3 regions of the Bradyrhizobium sp. HKCCYLS3077 genome follow, and region 2 is predicted to be linked to each of the others. Evidence: predicted binding sites of a transcription regulator. Region 2 holds the regulator's gene; each other region holds the start of a gene.
The links. The regulator LexA, encoded in region 2, represses DNA repair genes until DNA is damaged. The targets are predictions, from matches to a motif close to TGTTCNNNNTGTGTTCNG.

Region 1 (4,584 bases), on a different contig from region 2:
CTGCGCAACCAGATCAAGCCGATCCTGCGGCTCGCCGACGCCGCCGAGAGCTTCGGCAAGGGCCGCGAGGTGCCGAACTTCCGGCCGCGCGGCGCGCGCGAGGTGCGGCGCGCGGCGCATGCGTTTCTGGAGATGAAGGCCCGCATCGAGCGCGCGATGGAGCAGCGCACGGCGATGCTGGCCGGTGTCAGCCACGACCTCCGCACCATCCTGACGCGCTTCAAGCTCGAACTGGCGCTGCTCGGCGACAGTCCCGAGATCGACGCCATGCGCAAGGACGTCGACGAGATGTCGCATATGCTGGAGGACTATCTGGCGTTCGCGCGCGGCGACAATGGCGAGATCGCGCAGCCGACCGACATCTCCAACGCGCTGGAGGAATTGCGCGGCGACGCCGAGCGCAACGGTCATTCCGCCACGGTGTCGTTCCACGGCCTGCCGGTGGTGACGGTGAAGCCGCAGGCGCTGAAGCGCTGCCTCGGCAATCTCGTCTCCAACGCCGCGCGCCACGCGGACGCCATCGCCATCACTGGCCATCGCGACCACCGCTACCTCACCATCACCGTCGACGATGACGGTCCCGGCATTCCCGCGGCCATGCGCGAGGAGGTGTTCAAGCCGTTCCTGCGGTTGGACGACGCCCGCAACCAGGACGAAGGCGGCACCGGCCTCGGCCTCGCCATCGCCCGCGACATCGCGCGGTCGCATGGCGGCGACATTACCCTGAGCGACAGCCCGATGGGCGGCTTGCGGGCGAGCGTGCGGATTCCGGTGTAGGCGCAGCGCTGCGCGGCAGTGGGATTCGATATCTCACAACACCGGCGGTCCTCTCCCCTCCCCCTTGCGGGGAGGGGTCGGGGGTGGGGGTCCACGAATTCCGCTATCAATAAGAAGAGCGCGTCCCCAGCGCGTCAGCTGATTGCGAAACCCAGCAAAGCGAACGAACTCCCAACCGCGCTCCGCGCCCGGGGACCCCCACCCCCGACCCCTCCCCGCAAGGGGGAGGGGAGCGGACCGGGCTCGCGGCGAGAGCCTGCTACTTCACGCCCGGGATCAGGTTCTTCAGCTTGTTCATGTCCTTGATGTTCATCTTCATGCCGCCGGGCATGACGATGTCGCCGGGCTTCTGGTCCGGTTTGCAGGCCCCCAGCCATTTCGCCTCGATCGTCATGGCGGTGTCCTTCACGCCCGTCGTGCCTGCGGCGCCGCCCTGGACCTTCGACATCGTCTTCACCGTATAGGCCGAGTTGAAGTCGCCGGTGATGTCGGCATGCGACGTCGTATTGATGCCACCGAAATTGCAGACGGAATCGCTGACATAGCCGGTCGCCGTCTTCTGGATCTCCTGCTTGGAGCAGACCTGCTGCGCCATCGGCGAAGCGAAGTTGTTCATCTCCTTGTCGGTCGACTCGTCGGTGCAATGCTGCATCGTCGCGTCCGGCTGCTGGCTGCCGGACCGCATCATCTTCAGCTCCCATAGCCCCGCCTTGCGGACCGGCAGGTCCACGGCGCGAGCCTCATGGCTGGCGGCCACACTGAGAAGGCAGCAGGCCAACAGGCCGAGGGCGGTGCGGGTGCGGGTCATCAGCTTCGTTCCAGATCGTTGCGCGATGCCGGAGCGAATGCCGCCAAAAGATGGCAATTAGGAGAACGTCGATCGAGCGAACGGCAGTGGATCGAAGATCAGTACAGCGTCCGCAGCGGCCGTTGCGCCGAGCCGTAAGGTACCCAGCGGCAGGCGAACGACACATAGCCGCCATAGCGGGCATCGACAGCCTTGAACTTCGCGACCTTGCCGTAGGAGGCGCAATGATCCACTGCGAGCTGGCGCGCATCCGTGGTCTGGGCCAGCTGATAGGCGATGATGCCGCCGGTGTCGTTGCCCTTGAAGGCCGGCACATAGTCAGCCTGGGCGGATGCGACCGCCAACAGCGTCCCGACGGCCGCGAGGCCTGCAGTCTTCACGAGTCCGGCCTTCAGCGTCCGCATTGCAATCTCCTTGAGCTGGCTGCCATTCTAAAGGTCCTGTCCGGCCAAGAAAAGAACACCGCGCCCGGGTTAACAGGACTAATCGTGGAGTGTTGCCGCGTTGCACTTGACCTCCTGTGGCCGCCACGGCACGGTCCACGCTCCCGGATCAGACTTGCGGACGCCCCATGCGCGACTTCAGCACCTCCTTTAAGACGCTCGGCATCAAGACGTTCGGCGCCGCCTGCGGCGCGCTGCTCGCCGGCCTCGTCGCGAGCGCTCCGGCCCAGGCCGCCAATCCGCTGGAGATGAATTTCTGGCTGTCCGGTCCGAAATATGAAGGCCGGGTCGCCCCTTGCGAAGCGGCCATTCCGACCGTGGTGTCGCGCTTCCAGGAGAAGGAAAGCACCTTCTGGAATTCGTCGCTGACCATCACCGGCGTGGCGAACGTGCATGAGATCGCCTTCCGTCCCTGGCAGTCGGACAACATTCCGCGCCGCTTCTGCACCGGCAGCGTGATGATCAGCGACGGCAAGGCGCGCACCGTGAATTTCTCGATCATCGAGGACGGCGGCTTTGCCGGCTATGACCAGGGCGTCGAGTTCTGCGTCGTCGGCCTCGACCGCAACTGGGCCTACAATCCGGCCTGCCGCGCCGCCAAGCCCTGAGTCGCTGACACCAGCCGAATCAGTCGGCCGCCCGCCAGGGCGGCCTTTTTGTTCTTGAAATGTTCCGGCGGACTGCTACCCTCCCGGCATTGTCCGGGGAGCCCGCCATGTCCGATTGCCTGCGCCGACCTGCCGTCCGTGTATCCCAACTGGTTGCCTGCCTCACGCTCCTGCTCTGCCTGCTGGCGGCCCTGCCCGTGCGGGCCCAGGACCGCCGTCAGAATGCGCCCGGCGCATTCGACTTCTACGTGCTGTCGCTGTCCTGGTCGCCCTCGTTCTGCGCCGAGGCCGAGGAGCGCGGCGGCCGCGGCAGCAAGTCGCAGCAATGCAGCGGCCGGCCCTACTCCTTCGTCGTGCATGGGCTGTGGCCGCAATATGAGACCGGCTATCCCGAATATTGCGAGCAGCCGGCGCCGCGCCTGCCGCGCAACATCATGACCTCGATGCTCGACCTGATGCCGGCGCCGGGGCTGATCTACAACGAATGGGACAAGCACGGCACCTGCGCCGGCCTGTCGGCGAAGGCCTATTTCGAGGCAATCCGCAAAGCGCGCGCCGCGATCAAGATCCCGCCGGAGTTTCTCGATCTGGCGCAGGCCAAGACGGTCTCGCCGGCGGCGGTCGAGGACGCCTTCATCAAGGCCAATCCCAAGCTCACGACGTCGGGCATAGCCGTGACCTGCAACCGCACCCGGCTCAGCGAGGTTCGCATCTGCCTGTCGAAGGATCTGGAATTCCGCAGCTGCGACGAGGTCGACCGCCAGGCCTGCCGGCGCGACGAGGTCAACATGCCGCCGGTGCGCGGCGGCTAGTTCGGACGCGGCGAGCGGCGGCTTGCCCTCACTGACGATTGGAACGCGGACCGCCGTCAGCTCTGCACGACGTTCGCCAACTGCCGATGATGACGATGCAAAGGCGCCGCGCTCTCAGTCTCACCCTCCCCTGGAGGGGGAGGGTCGCTCGCACGCGAAGCGGGCGAGCGGGGTGGGGTGAGGCCGTGGAGACCGGTGCAAGTGGAAAGATCACCCCACCCCGGCTCACACGCGCTTCGCGCCTATGAGCCGACCCTCCCCCTCCAGGGGAGGGTGACAGCGTGGATGACCTCCAGCTGGGCGCTGTGGCATCGGGAACGTGCGCGAGTTGCCAGATGCGATTCCGTGGAAACACATCATGCTCTGGTCCTCCCGGCTCGCGCATCGACGGGGTACCCTTTTGGCGCGGAACGGCGTAACCCGTGCGGCATGAACTACCGACACGCCTTTCACGCCGGCGGCTTTGCCGACGTCATCAAGCACATCGTGCTGACGCGCATCCTGGTCTACCTCCAGGAGAAGCCGGCGGCATTCCGGGTGATCGACACCCATGCCGGCGCCGGCCTCTATGATCTCACCGGCGACGAGGCCACGCGCAGCGGCGAATATCTCACCGGCATCGCACGGCTGCTGCAGGCGCGGCTGTCCGAGCCGGCCTATGCACTGTTGTCGCCATATCTCGACATCGTCAGATCGTTCAATCCGAAAGCCGAGCTCGTCGCCTATCCCGGCTCGCCGCTGATCGCACGCGCGCTGCTGCGGCCGCAGGACCGCATGACCCTGTGCGAGCTGGCGCCCGTGCCGCGCAAGCAGCTGATCGACGCACTGCGGCGCGACACGCAGGCCCGCGTCGTCGATCTCGACGGCTGGGTCGCCCTGCCCGCCTTCGTGCCGCCGAACGAGCGCCGCGGCGTGGTGCTGATCGATCCGGCCTTCGAGGCCAAGGATGAGTTCGCGCGGCTCGCCGAGCGCTTCGCCGCAGCCTATGTGAAGTGGCCGACCGGTATCTATGTGCTGTGGTATCCCGCCAAGACCCGCCGCGCGACCGAGGAACTGACCGATCGTGTCGCAGAGCTGGTAGGTAGCTCCAAGCCGGCGGGCAAGCTGTTGCGACTCGAGTTCAGCGTTGCACCGCA
Region 2 (4,584 bases):
AGCGAAGGGCTTCTCCGAGCTCTACGCGCCGGTGCGGCCGAACCAGAAGCATTTGCAACCGCGAATCCCGATGCACGCGTATCTCGATGAGCGCCGCGCCGACGGCCAGCTCGCCGATTCCTGGCTGCGCACGCACCTCGCGATCGGTGGCGAGATCGTCAAGATTGCGCCGTGCTCGATGACTATTGTCGGCACGCTTGCAGAGTGGTCACAATGGACGGGCGTGCCATTCGATCATTCAGGCGAGGTCGAGATCCCCGGCGCGCTGGTGCCCGTGCTCACATCGGTCGAGCAAGATTACGCCGTCTACGTCGAACCCAACGTGTGGATCAGGCATCCGGTGTGATATGAACTCACTTCGTCGAATTATTTCCGGCCGTGCAAAACTCGCGACGTTGGTTGCCGGCCGAGGCGAGCCCGTCGTCTTCCTGCATGCAGCGGTGTTCGACCACACCATGTGGCTTGCGCAGATCGACGACATCGCAGCCACCCACACGGCGATCGCCTACGATCGCCGCGGCTTCGGAGAGACGGTGGCAGAGATCGAAGACCATTCACCGGTTGCCGACTTGCTCGCGGTGATCGATGCGCTCGCGCCGGGCCGGCCGGCGACGCTTGTCGCCTGTTCGCAAGGCGGAAAGATCGCGCTCGACTTCGCGCTGGCGCAGCCGTCGCGGACACGTGCCCTCGTTCTGATCGCGCCCTCGATAAGCGGAGCGCCAGAGCCGGTCTACCCACCGGCCATCACGGCGCTGCTGCGCGATGTCGCCGCAGCAGAGGCGGCACGCGATTGGGACCGCGTCAGCATGCTCAAGGCGCATCTCTGGCTCGACGGTCCGCTCGCACCTAATGGGCGCGTATCGGGCGAGTTGCGCGACATGTTTCTGCAGAAGAACGCCGCCGCGCTGCGCGCAGCGCCGGTGGGCGCAAGTCTCGACGTGACACCTGCCTTCCCGCGCCTCGGCGAGATCACCGCGCCGGCGCTCGTGATCTGGGGCGACCTCGACTTTCCTCATATCCAGGAGCGAAGCCGATTGCTTGCTGCGACGACGCCGAACGCGGCCGGTCACGGGATCACCGGTGTTGCGCATCTGCCGAGCCTCGAACAGCCCGCGGAGGTCACCGGACTGATCACGAGGTTTCTCGCCACATTGTGAGAGCGCCCCGCGCGAGGCTGCTCCCCAAGGCACCGGTCGGAATGGCCCCTTGGCCCCGCCCTGCGCGTTCGGTTAGAACGCGACTCCCTCGACTCGTCCGCCTCCTTCCAAAGGAACTCTGATGGCCTTGATGCCGGTGTCCGATGCGTTGTCCGCGGTGCTTGCCGGCGCCGAGCCGCTGCCTGAGGAGATGGTCGGGCTGGACGAGGCATTCCACCGCATCCTGGCGCGCGACCTGGCGGCACTGCGGACGCAGCCACCGGAGGCGATGTCGGCGATGGACGGCTACGCGCTGCGGGCGGCCGATGCCGACAGGCCTGGCGCCAAGCTCAAGGTGATCGGCGAGGTCGCGGCCGGGCGGCCGTTCGATCGCGTGGTCGGCGCTGGCGAGGCGGCGCGCATCTTCACCGGCGGCGTCGTGCCGGAGGGCGCCGATGCGGTCGTCATCCAGGAGGATACGACCGCGGAGGGCGGCCATGTGGTCCTCAACGAGGCGGCCATCAAGGGCCGGCACATCCGCCCCGCGGGTGTCGACTTCCATCAGGGCATGGTGCTGCTGAAGGCCGGACGCCGGCTCAGCGACCGCGACCTGTCGCTGGCGGCCAGCATGAATCATCCGGCGCTGCCGGTGCGGCGGCGGCCGAAGGTGGCGCTGCTCGCGACCGGCGACGAACTGGTGATGCCGGGCTCAGAGCCCGGTCCCGGCCAGATCGTCTATTCCAACGGCTATGCGCTGCGGGCGCTGGTGCGTAGCGAGGGTGCCGAGCCGATCGATCTCGGCATCGCCGTCGACACGATGGAGGCCACCGTGGCCGGTATCCGCCGGGCGCGCGAGTCTGGAGCCGACATCCTGATCACCACCGGCGGCGCCTCGGTCGGCGACCATGATCTGGTCAAGCAGGCCCTGGAGGCCGAGGGCGTCGAGATGGCGTTCTGGAAGATCGCGATGCGGCCGGGCAAGCCGATGATGCACGGCCGGCTCGGCGGCATGAGGGTGATCGGCCTGCCGGGCAACCCGGTGTCGTCCTATGTCTGCGCCATCCTGTTCCTGGTGCCGCTGATTCGTGCCCTGCTCGGGCGCGAGGAGGTCGCGCCGCCGCGCGAGACCGCCCTGCTCGGCCGCGAACTCGGGCCGAACGACTCACGCGAGGACTATCTGCGCGCGCAGTTGGAAGAGCGCCCCGACGGCACGCTGATCGCCACGCCGGTGAACCAGCAGGATTCGTCTCTGCTCGGGAATCTCGCGCTTTCGCAGGCGCTGGTGATCCGTCCGGCCTTCGCGCCGAAGGCTCCCGCAGGCAGCCCTTGCGAGATCCTGCGCCTGCCCAGGTGAGGCGTCGGTGGGTGGGCTTCCTCCGGTAAAGCTCGGTCCATTCATCATATTTTTAGGATTGCAGAACACACATCGAACAGATAGTGTCCGTTCATGATTTGTTTTTAGTATGTTGCGGGTGACGTGAATGACGGTCGTCCAGTTGGGCTCTGGGACGCAAGAGCTCTTGAGAACTTCGGACGACAACCAACCGGGGACCAGGTCGAGATGCTGACGCGCAAACAGTACGAACTTCTGCGGTTCATCAACGAACGGCTCAAGGAAGCCGGCGTGCCGCCGTCCTTCGACGAGATGAAGGATGCGCTCGACCTGCGCTCCAAGTCCGGCATCCATCGGCTGATTACAGCTCTCGAAGAGCGCGGCTTCATCCGCCGGCTGCCCAATCGCGCCCGCGCGATCGAGGTGATCAAGCTGCCCGAGCTCTCGCAGGCCGCCAACAACCGGCGCGGCGGATTCACGCCGTCGGTGATCGAGGGCAATCTCGGCAAGGTGCGCACCTCGACGCCGGCGCTCGACGATGGCGAGCGTCCCGTCGCGGTGCCGGTGATGGGCCGGATTGCCGCGGGTACGCCGATCGAGGCGCTGCAGACGCGCAGCCACACCATCAGCGTGCCGGCCGACATGCTCGGCAATGGCGAGCACTACGCGCTCGAAGTCCGCGGCGATTCGATGGTCGACGCCGGCATCCTCGACGGCGACATGGCGCTGATCCAGCGCAACGAGTCCGCTGACACCGGCGACATCGTCGTGGCGCTGATCGACGACGAGGAAGCGACTTTGAAGCGCTTCCGCCGCCGCGGCGCGTCGATCGCCCTGGAGCCGGCCAACACGGCGTATGAGGTGCGCATCCTGCCGCCCAACCGGGTGAAGATCCAGGGCAAGCTGGTCGGGCTGTACCGGAAGTACTGAGTCCCGGCGTCTGCGAGGCCGCCGGATCTGCCCAGCAGATCGGCGGTGTGAGCCGCCCGGACTCGCGGCCGCCTATTTATGAGTCAGTTGAGAATGCACATCATGATGTGCAGCGCGGCACACTCAAACGCTTGTGATCGGCAGCGCCCGCGCGCACTGCAGATCAGCGCAGAATTGCCGCGAAGCGCGCGCTAACATCGCTCCCGATGTCCACTCTGATAGAGGCCTGCGCCTGTCCGGGGGGAGCGTGGGTCAGCTATCTCTGAACGAGGAGCGATCCGATGTGTGACTACAGCCTCCATGCCGTTGCCTCCCGTCCCGCCAAAGTCGGCGAGACGCTGATCTCGACGACGTTCCGCGGCACCGCGACCCGCGGCTTCGCCTTGGAAAGCGAGCCGACCGTCGCGGTCTGCATGCTGCCCGGCACCGAGCTCGCCTTTGCCGAGGACGTCCGCTACGACAGCCGCTGGCTGTGGACCCGCACGATCCGCGAGCGCGTCGCCAAGTTCAACACCATCGAGAAGCACATTCCCGACCGCCATCACGACGCGATCGAGTTCGCGGATGGACGCCACGTGCTGGTGACTCAGCTCTGCGAAGGCCAGCGCGTCACCGTGCTGCAATTGCCGGTCAGCAAGCAGCCCGGCGAGCGTCGTGACATCGCGGAAGACGTGCCGGCACAGCAGCCGACGCCGATCCGCCGCATCAGCATCACCTGACCGGTAGGCATCACCTAGGTCACGCGACGAGCGGATCGCATCCGCATTCGTCGTTCCGGATCGCACGCGACACTGCAACCGTCGGACGGCTCTCAGCCAGCTCTGACGATTGCGGTGCCGTTGGCGTCTGTGAATCGTGGAATCGCCCATCCTAACGACCGCACTGGCCATGATGTGCTTCTACAGAATCGCATCTGGCGGCCCCGCGCTCGTTCACCCTCCCCTGGAGGGGGAGGGTCGGCTCATAGGCGCAAAGCGCGTATGAGCCGGGTGGGGTGATCTCTCCACTTGCACCGGCGCCCGCGGCTTCATCCCACCCCGCTCGCCCGCTTCGCGCGCGATCGACCCTCCCCCTCCAGGGGAGGGTGAGACCGATGTCGCGGTGCCTTGCCAGCGTCATCATAGGCAGTCGACGACTGTCGCGCAGAGCAGCCGGCGAAACTTTGTCCCAATCGTCAATGAGAGC
Region 3 (4,584 bases), on a different contig from region 2:
TCTCACGACGTCGAGCTGATCGAGCGTCTTCTCTGGCGACTTCGCCTGGCACTCGGTATCGCGGAACGTGGTGAAGTCATGCTTGCCGATCAGGCGTTGCGCAGCGACGTGCATCGCATCGGAATCGAGCCGCTGCGGCACCCGCCAGACGCGGCCGGCCTCGAGCGCGAGGTTGGAGCGGCGGTTGATGATGCGATAGCGGTAGTGCCGCTTGCGCGCGGAGAAGCGGGCCTCAAAGGTGTCGGGCACGATCTCGGCGTCGAGCACCGCGACAGGATTGGGCCGCAGATGCGCGTTGAGCGCGTCGCGCAGCTTGTCGGGGCGGAATTCCTTCTCGATATCGCAATGCGCGACCTGTCCGGTGGCGTGGACACCGGCATCGGTGCGTCCGGAGCCGTGCACGCGAGTGGGCACGCCGCAGGTCGCCTGCACCGCGGCTTCGAGCGCGCCCTGCACCGACGGCAGCGTCTCCTGCAATTGCCAACCGCAGAAGGGAGTGCCGTCATATTCGATGGTGAGCTTGTAGCGGGGCATCGCCTCGATCGCATGTGGCCGTCATTGCCGGGCTTGGACCCGGCAATCCATCCAGGGACGAAGCTTGTTCGCGAGATGGATGCGCGGGTCAAGCCCGCGCATGACGAGCTGAGAAGGTCAACCGAAGCGCAGGCCTGGCGCGACAGGCGTGCCGCGCAGGAAATCCGCGGCCTTCATCGGGCCCTTGCCGGCGCGTTGCAGCTCGGTGATGCGGATGGCGCCGCCGGCGCAGGCGATGGTGAGATGATCGTCGAGGACGGTGCCCGGCTCGCCCGCACCACCGGCCAGCGCGCAGCGCAGGATCTTGAGGCGCACCGCCTCGCCGTCCAACACGACCTCGCTCCAGGCGCCGGGGAACGGCGACAGGCCGTGGATGTGACGCAGCACGGCGTGCGCCGGCTTCGCCCAGTCGATCCGCGCCTCGGCCTTCTCGATCTTGGCTGCATAGGTCACGCCGTCCTCGGCCTGCCTGGTCAGCGTCAGACCGCCGCGCTCCAGTGCGGACATGGCGCGCACCATCAGGTCGGCGCCGATGCGGGACAGACGATCGTGCAGGTCCGACGCGGTCATCGCGTCGGTGATGGCGAGGCGCTCGGCCATCGCGACGTCGCCGGTGTCGAGCCCGACATCCATCTTCATCACCATCACGCCGCTCTCGGCATCGCCCGCCATGATGGCGCGGTTGATCGGCGCGGCGCCGCGCCAGCGCGGCAGCAGGGAAGCGTGCAGGTTGTAGCAGCCGAGTTTCGGCGCATCGAGGATCGCCTGCGGCAGGATCATGCCATAGGCCACGACAACGGCGGCATCGGCCTCGTGCGCGCGGAATTCGGCCAAGGCCTCCTCGGTCTTCAGCGTCTTCGGCGTGAGCACGGGGATGCCGAGCCGGCGCGCCTCGGTCTCGATCGGCGTCGGCACCAGCGCCAGACCACGGCGACCGCCGGGCTTCGGCGCACGCGTATAAACGGCCACGATCTCGTGGCCGTGGCCGGCGAGCTCGAGCAGGGTCGGCACGGCGAAATCCGGCGTGCCCATGAACATCAGGCGAAGCGGCATGTGGTCGGAGACCCTGCAAAGCCTCTACTCCGCCGTCATGCCGGGCTTGTCGCGGCCATCCACGTCGCGACCAAGACAAGCGGCGAGACGTGGATGCCCGGGTCAAGCCCGGGCATGACGAAGGAGAGAGTTGATCGTTACTCGCCGGCGCGCTTGGCGGCCTTGGTGAACTTCTTCATGACGCGGTCGCGCTTGAGCTTCGACAGGTAGTCGATGAACAGCACGCCGTTGAGATGGTCGATCTCATGCTGGATGCAGGTGGCGTAGAGCCCCTCCGCGTCCTCCTCGCGGACCACGCCGTCGAGATCGGTGAAGCGGACGCGCACCCGCGCCGGCCGCTCGACCTCCTCGTAATATTCGGGGATCGACAGGCAGCCTTCCTCATACACCGACAGCTCATCTGACTTGGCGATGATCTCGGGATTGATGAACACGCGCGGCTCGCGCTTGGTCTCGCCGCCGGAATCCGGCTTGGCCAGATCCATGGTGATGACGCGCAGGGGTTGCGCAACCTGGATCGCCGCCAGCCCGATGCCGGGCGCGTCGTACATGGTCTGAAACATGTCGTCGACCAGCTGCCGGATGTCCGGCGTGACCTTCTCGACAGGCTTGGACACCAGCCGCAACTGTCTGTCGGGCAGGATGATGATTTCTCTAAGGGACATGGCGCGCGATTTAAGCCCCGGAGCAGGCGCGGTCAATGTGAGGACGCGCGGTTAAGACTTCGCTAACCATGAATTTCAACGATCCGTTAACCATACTTTTTAACCCGCCCTTAACCATAAATGTTCTCTCTTCGTTCGCGACGGTTTGCGAATCGGATAGACGGGGGTGATGACCGCCAGCCAATCCCTCAATCCTGTCGTCGTCATGATCGGCGACCTGCCCGTCCGCGCCAGCGACGCGCTGATCGGGTTCGGCGTGCTGGTGCTGCTGCTGCTCGTGATGATCGGCCTGGCGCTGGCCCGCTCCGGACGGCGGAGCGCGGAGCTTGCCGCCCGGCAGGCGATGCGCACCGAGGAGATCGAACAGCGGTTCGGCGAGATGATCCGGGTGCAGAGCGAGGCCTCCGGCCGGGTCGATGCGATGGCGCAACTGCTCGCCGGCCGGCAGGTGGATCTCGCCCGCAGCGTCAACGAGCGGCTCGACGCCGTCACCCATCGGGTCGGCCAGTCGATGGAGCAGACCACGCGGCACACCATGGATTCGTTGCGGGTGCTGCACGAACGGCTCGGCATCATCGACAATGCGCATCGTGATCTCAGCGAGCTCACCACGCAGGTCTCTACGCTGCGCGACGTGCTCGCCAACAAGCAGTCGCGCGGCGCTTTCGGCCAGGCGCGGATGGAGGCGATCGTGCAGGACGGATTGCCGAAGGGCAGCTACGCGTTCCAGTACACGCTCGCCAGCGGCAAGCGGCCGGACTGCGTGGTGTTCCTGCCCGACACCAGGCCGCTGTGCATCGACGCAAAATTTCCGCTGGAGGCCGTGACCGCGCTGCACGAGGCGGAGACCGACGAGGAGAAACGCGCCACCGCGCAGCGCCTGCGCACCGACGTGCTGCGTCACGTCAACGACATCGCCGAGAAGTATCTCGTCGTCGGCGAGACGCAGGACACGGCGCTGATGTTCGTGCCGTCCGAGTCGGTCTATGCCGAGATCCATGACGGCTTCGACGACGTCATCCAGAAGGCCTATCGCGCGCGAATCGTGCTGGTATCGCCATCGCTGCTGATGCTCGCGATCCAGGTCATGCAGCAGATCATGAAGGATGCCCGCATCCGCGACGCCGCCGACCAGATCCGCAACGAGGTCATTCACCTCGGCGACGATCTCAGCCGCCTGCGCGACCGCGTGCTCAAGCTGCAAAAGCATTTCGGCGACGTGGGCGAGGACATCCGCCAGATCCTGATCTCCGCCGACAAGATCGAGAAGCGCGCCGCCCGGATCGAAGAACTGGATTTCAGCAAGCAGGATGCGCCGCTGGACTCGCCGCGGATCGCGCCGGGCACGGGCACGACGCCGGACCTGTTTCCGCTGGCGGGACGGATGCAGGCGGGGGAGTGATGGCGGCGTCGCGACAGCCGCGCAAATCTGCTACCACCCGGTCATGACCGCACCCGACGCGACCTCCGACCTCACAGCGAACGCTGCAAAGCCTGACGCCAAGCCCACTCCGACTTGGCGCGAGAGCATGGCCGTCTACCTGCAGCCGCGCGTGCTCGTGGTGCTGTTCCTCGGCTTCTCCTCCGGCCTGCCGCTGGCGCTGTCGGGCTCGACTTTGCAGATCTGGATGCGCGAGCTCGGCGTCGATCTCGGAACCATCGGACTGTTCGCGCTGGTCGGCACGCCCTATACGCTGAAGTTCTTGTGGGCACCGCTGGTCGACGCGCTGCACGTGCCGCTGCTGACGCGCGCGTTCGGGCGCCGCCGCGGCTGGCTGGTGTTCGCGCAGCTCCTGCTGATCGGCGCCATCATGCTGCTGGCGCTGACCGACCCGGCGCACGCGCCGTTCATGGTGGCGCTGGCCGCGCTGCTGGTCGCCGCGACCTCCTCGACCCAGGACATCGTGGTCGATGCGTTCCGTGTCGAGAGCCTGCCGGAGAGCGAGCAGGCCGCCGGCATGGCGGCCTATGTCGCGGCCTATCGCATCGGTATGCTGGTCTCGACCGCCGGGGCGCTCGTCGTGGTCAGCGCGTTCGAGAGCTCGGGGCTGACGCGCCCGTCGTCCTGGATGTGGGGCTACATCGTGATGGCGGCGCTGGTGCTGATCGGCACCATCACGGCGCTGGCCGCGACTGAGCCGGCGCAGTCAAAGCAGGCCGAAGCTGCGATGGGTGCGGACACCGCCCTCACTCGCGTGGCCCAGGCTGCCGCCGGCGCGTTCGTCGAATTCCTCGGCCGCCGCGATGCGCTGGCCGCGCTCGCCTTCGTCGTGCTGTTCAAGTTCACCGACGCCTTCTCCGGCACGATGACCGCGCCGTTCGTGATCGACCT

Region 1: ACQR0Z_RS26140 (ribonuclease T2 family protein) is a predicted target of LexA. The motif match lies at 2,686-2,703, and genes of this name have one in related genera.
Region 3: ACQR0Z_RS29245 (DNA recombination protein RmuC) is a predicted target of LexA. The motif match lies at 2,374-2,391, and genes of this name have one in related genera.

The regions. Positions count from the first base shown of each region.
Region 1 covers NZ_JBNPTH010000007.1:16,093-20,676, forward strand. The annotation lists gene ACQR0Z_RS26120 (ATP-binding protein) at 1-777, shown strand, start outside; gene ACQR0Z_RS26125 (DUF3617 domain-containing protein) at 1,037-1,585, opposite strand; gene ACQR0Z_RS26130 (hypothetical protein) at 1,684-1,989, opposite strand; gene ACQR0Z_RS26135 (hypothetical protein) at 2,157-2,636, shown strand; gene ACQR0Z_RS26140 (ribonuclease T2 family protein) at 2,744-3,448, shown strand; gene ACQR0Z_RS26145 (23S rRNA (adenine(2030)-N(6))-methyltransferase RlmJ) at 3,878-4,584, shown strand, end outside.
Region 2 covers NZ_JBNPTH010000004.1:53,710-58,293, reverse strand. The annotation lists gene ACQR0Z_RS16470 (hypothetical protein) at 1-346, shown strand, start outside; gene ACQR0Z_RS16465 (alpha/beta fold hydrolase) at 348-1,157, shown strand; gene ACQR0Z_RS16460 (molybdopterin molybdotransferase MoeA) at 1,279-2,490, shown strand; gene lexA (transcriptional repressor LexA) at 2,698-3,399, shown strand; gene ACQR0Z_RS16450 (hypothetical protein) at 3,681-4,118, shown strand.
Region 3 covers NZ_JBNPTH010000008.1:177,067-181,650, reverse strand. The annotation lists gene truA (tRNA pseudouridine(38-40) synthase TruA) at 1-534, opposite strand, end outside; gene fmt (methionyl-tRNA formyltransferase) at 652-1,587, opposite strand; gene def (peptide deformylase) at 1,725-2,252, opposite strand; gene ACQR0Z_RS29245 (DNA recombination protein RmuC) at 2,422-3,654, shown strand; gene ACQR0Z_RS29240 (AmpG family muropeptide MFS transporter) at 3,698-4,584, shown strand, end outside.